DNA from 2 places in the Streptomyces bikiniensis genome. Region 1 is predicted to be linked to the other one. Evidence: predicted binding sites of a transcription regulator. Region 1 holds the regulator's gene; the other holds the start of a gene.
What was found. The regulator HrcA, encoded in region 1, represses chaperone genes, less so after heat shock. The targets are predictions, from matches to a motif close to TTNGCACTCNGNNNNNCNGAGTGCNAA.
Positions count from the first base shown of each region.

Region 1 (2,396 bases):
CGCGCCCGTGGAGCGGGATCGACTGGCCGGACTGGGTGCCGGGCCGGATGTCGACCTCCTCGACGCCGTCGAGGGTCTGCAGCGGCACCTTGGTGCCGAGCGCGCCCGCCGTCATCGGGATCGTCACCGTGCAGTGCAGGTCGTCGCCGCGCCGCTGGAACGTCTCGTGCGGGGTCTCGTGGATCTCCACGTACAGGTCGCCGGCGGGGCCGCCGCCGGGGCCGACCTCGCCCTCGCCCGCGAGCTGGATGCGGGTGCCGTTGTCGACGCCGGCCGGGATCTTGACCGTGAGGGTGCGGCGGGAGCGGACCCGCCCGTCGCCCGCGCACTCGGGGCACGGCGTGGGGACGACGGTGCCGAAGCCCTGGCACTGCGGGCAGGGCCGGGAGGTCATGACCTGGCCCAGGAAGGACCGGGTGACCTGGGAGACCTCGCCGCGGCCGCGGCACATGTCGCAGGTCTGCGCGGAAGTGCCGGGCGCGGCGCCCTCGCCGGAGCAGGTCGTGCAGACGACCGCCGTGTCGACCTGGATGTCCTTGGTGGTGCCGAAGGCCGCCTCGTCGAGGCTGATCTCCAGACGGATCATGGCGTCCTGGCCGCGGCGGGTGCGCGAGCGCGGGCCGCGCTGCGAGGCCGTGCCGAAGAAGGCGTCCATGATGTCGGAGAAGTTGCCGAAGCCGCCCGCTCCGAAGCCGCCCGCGCCGCCTCCGCCGGAGGACGAGAGCGGGTCGCCGCCGAGGTCGTAGACCTGCTTCTTCTGCGGGTCCGAAAGGACCTCGTAGGCGGCGTTGATCTCCTTGAAGCGTTCCTGCGTCTTCGGATCGGGATTGACGTCCGGGTGCAGCTCGCGCGCGAGCCTCCGGAAAGCCTTCTTGATCTCGTCCTGGGACGCGTCGCGGCGCACGCCGAGTACGGCGTAGTAGTCCGTGGCCACTTACGACTCCGCCAGGATCTGTCCGACGTAACGTGCCACTGCGCGTACCGCTCCCATCGTTCCGGGGTAGTCCATGCGGGTCGGTCCGACCACGCCGAGTTTGGCGACTGCCTCGCCGCCCGAACCGTAGCCGACCGAGACGACGGACGTGGAGCTCAGCCCCTCGTGGGCGTTCTCGTGCCCGATCCGTACGGTCATGCCCGATTCCTTGGCCTCGCCGAGCAGCTTGAGGAGGACGACCTGCTCCTCCAGAGCCTCCAGGACGGGCCTGATCGTCAGGGGGAAGTCGTGTCCGAAGCGGGTGAGGTTGGCGGTGCCGCCGATCATCAGCCGCTCCTCGTGCTCCTCCACGAGGGTTTCGAGGAGGGTCGCGAGCACGGTCGAGACCGTGGCGCGGTCCTCGGCCTCCTCGAAGGACTCGGGGAGGTCCTGCACCAGCTGCGGCACGTCGGCGAACCGGCGGCCGACGACCCGGCTGTTGAGCCGGGCCCGCAGGTCGGCGAGGGAGGTCTCGCCGAAGGGCGCGGGGCAGTCGATCACCCGCTGCTCGACCCGGCCGGTGTCCGTGATGAGGACGAGCATCAGGCGGGCCGGGGCCAGCGCGAGGAGTTCCACGTGCCGGACGGTGGAGCGGGTCAGCGAGGGGTACTGGACGACGGCGACCTGCCGGGTCAGCTGCGCGAGCAGCCGGACCGTGCGGCCGACGACGTCGTCCAGGTCGACCGCGCCGTCCAGGAAGTTGTGGATGGCCCGCCGCTCGGGCGTCGAGAGCGGCTTGACCCCCGCGAGCCGGTCGACGAAGAGGCGGTAGCCCTTGTCCGTCGGGATGCGGCCGGCGCTGGTGTGGGGCTGGGCGATGTAGCCCTCGTCCTCCAGCACGGCCATGTCGTTGCGCACGGTGGCGGGCGACACGCCGAGCTTGTGGCGCTCCGTGAGCGCCTTGGAGCCGACGGGCTCCTCCGTCCCGACATAGTCCTGGACGATGGCGCGCAGCACTTCGAGTCTGCGTTCGCTGAGCATCGTGCGCACCTCCAGCTGTCGTCGGTCGTTCCGGTTGCTCCGCTTTTGGCACTCGCCCTGTCCGAGTGCCAGCGATCCCGGGCCAGTGTACGGCGGCACACGTCGCTCCTGGCAAGGAGGCGGCGCCCCACCGGTTAGCGTCGCCGTATGGATGTCGACTGGGAAGCACGAGGATGGGAACGGCTCGCGGACGGGGTGGGCCGGCGGCGGCTGCCCGGCTGGGACGCCACGGTGGGGCTCGTCGTGGGCGAACGGGCGGTGCTGCTGTACGACACGGGGTCGTCCCTCGCGGAGGGCGCGGAACTGCGGGCGGAGGTGGCGGAACTCACGGGCGGCCGGAGGGTGACGCACATCGCACTGAGCCACCCGCACTTCGACCACGTGTTCGGCACGGCGGCCTTCGCGGGCGCGGAGGTCTTCGGCGCGGTCGGCCTGGAGGAGC
Region 1 covers NZ_JNXJ01000016.1:54,532-56,927, forward strand. The annotation lists gene dnaJ (molecular chaperone DnaJ) at 1-934, opposite strand, end outside; gene hrcA (heat-inducible transcriptional repressor HrcA) at 935-1,954, opposite strand; gene OO47_RS15535 (MBL fold metallo-hydrolase) at 2,102-2,396, shown strand, end outside.

Region 2 (2,396 bases), on a different contig from region 1:
GAGACCAGGAGCGAGGGCATGCCGCCCGTCTTCACCACCGTGCCGACCAAGGAGAAGATCGTCTTCCTGACGATCGACGACGGCTCGGAGAAGGACCCCGAGCTGCTGCGCATGATGGAGGAGCTGCGGATCCCCTACAGCGCCTTCCTCAGCGACTACGTCGTCAGCGACGACTACGCCTACTTCGCCCGGATGCAGAAGTCGCAGAAGGGCGGGGTCGCCCTCCACAACCACACCCTCAACCACCGCTACCTGCCGGGCCTGTCGTACAGCCGGCAGGAGCGCGAGATCTGCGGCATGCAGGACGTCATCGAGAAGAAGTACGGCAAGCGGCCCGAGCTCTTCCGCCCGCCGTACGGCAACTACAACGACGACACCCTGCGCGCGGCCAAGTCCTGCGGCATCAAGGCCGTCCCGCTGTGGGCCGCCGAGGCCTTCCCCGACCGCATGGAGTGGCGCGAGTGGGACCGGGACCTGCACCCCGGAGACATCGTCCTCACCCACTTCCGGGGCGAGGAGGACTGGAAGGGCAGCATGGCCGACATGGTCCGCCGCGTGATGAACGTGATCACGGCCAAGGGGTACGCGGTCGCGAAGCTGGAGGACTACGTGTGAGGACCGGCGGACGCGGGCGGCGGCGACGGGCCGCCGCCCTGGCCCTGACCGGGGCGCTGCTCGGCCTTCCGGCCCTCACCGCCTGCGCGTCCTCGGCCGACCCGGTGGACTCGATCCAGCGGCTCGGCCGGAGGGCGGCGGAGGAGATGGGGCCCGGGGCGTCGGCGTCCCCGTCCCCGTTCCCGTCCCCGTTCCCGGGGGAGCGGGAGCGGGTCGGGCGGGCCGCGGTGGAGGGGAAGCCGGTCGAACGGGCGGCCGTACGGACCGCAGACCGGGAGGGGAGGCGCTGCCTGCGGGCCCGGGAGCTCCGTGCGGAGGGCAGGGAGGAACCCCGTACGGAGGTGGAGGCCCGGGGGAGCCGGGGACCTCGCGCGGAGGCCCGGGGGCCTCGTGCAGAGGCCCCGGAATCCCGTACAACCGCGCCTCCGGTCACGCCACGGAGCGATGAATTGGCACTCCGCTTGACCGAGTGCTAATCGCGGTCATAGTCTCGGCTCTGGCACTCCCCACCGGAGAGTGCCAACACAGCGACGGGCAGGTCCGGCACCCGCGACGACGGATCCACCTGGTTCGCCACCTCAGACAGTCAACCCCGTGATCTCCGAAGGGGGAGGTCGGATCGTGACGACCACCAGCTCCAAGGTTGCCATCAAGCCGCTCGAGGACCGCATCGTGGTCCAGCCGCTCGACGCCGAGCAGACCACCGCCTCTGGCCTGGTCATCCCGGACACCGCCAAGGAGAAGCCCCAGGAGGGCGTCGTCCTGGCCGTGGGCCCGGGCCGCTTCGAGAACGGCGAGCGCCTGCCGCTCGACGTCAAGACCGGCGATGTCGTGCTCTACAGCAAGTACGGCGGCACCGAGGTGAAGTACAACGGCGAGGAGTACCTCGTCCTCTCGGCCCGCGACGTGCTCGCGATCGTCGAGAAGTAAGTCATCCCGAGCCAGAGGCTTTGAGCTGCGCCCCGAGGCCCCTTCCCGGGCGCCCCGGGGCGCCGTTCGTTCCACCAGAATTCCGAGAGGGCTGAACCGCTCCCATGGCGAAGATCCTGAAGTTCGACGAGGACGCCCGTCGCGCCCTTGAGCGCGGCGTCAACAAGCTTGCCGACACGGTGAAGGTGACGATCGGCCCCAAGGGCCGCAACGTCGTCATCGACAAGAAGTTCGGCGCCCCCACCATCACCAACGACGGCGTCACGATCGCCCGCGAGGTCGAGATCGAGGACCCGTACGAGAACCTCGGCGCCCAGCTGGTGAAGGAGGTGGCGACCAAGACCAACGACATCGCGGGCGACGGCACCACCACCGCCACCGTGCTCGCCCAGGCGCTCGTCCGCGAGGGCCTGAAGAACGTCGCCGCCGGCGCCTCCCCGGCCGCCCTGAAGAAGGGCATCGACGCCGCCGTCAAGGCCGTCTCCGAGGACCTCCTCGCCACCGCGCGCCCGATCGACGACAAGGCCGACATCGCCGCCGTCGCCGCGCTCTCCGCGCAGGACCAGCAGGTCGGCGAGCTCATCGCCGAGGCCATGGACAAGGTCGGCAAGGACGGGGTCATCACCGTCGAGGAGTCCAACACCTTCGGCCTGGAGCTCGACTTCACCGAGGGCATGGCCTTCGACAAGGGCTACCTGTCCCCGTACATGGTGACCGACCAGGAGCGCATGGAGGCCGTCCTCGACGACCCGTACATCCTGATCCACCAGGGCAAGATCTCCTCGATCCAGGACCTGCTCCCGATCCTGGAGAAGGTCATCCAGGCCGGCGCCAGCAAGCCGCTCCTGATC
Region 2 covers NZ_JNXJ01000008.1:257,349-259,744, forward strand. The annotation lists gene OO47_RS08720 (polysaccharide deacetylase family protein) at 1-615, shown strand, start outside; gene groES (co-chaperone GroES) at 1,237-1,545, shown strand; gene groL (chaperonin GroEL) at 1,650-2,396, shown strand, end outside.
Region 2: a site for HrcA is predicted at 1,065-1,091, ahead of groES (co-chaperone GroES). Genes of this name have one in related genera too.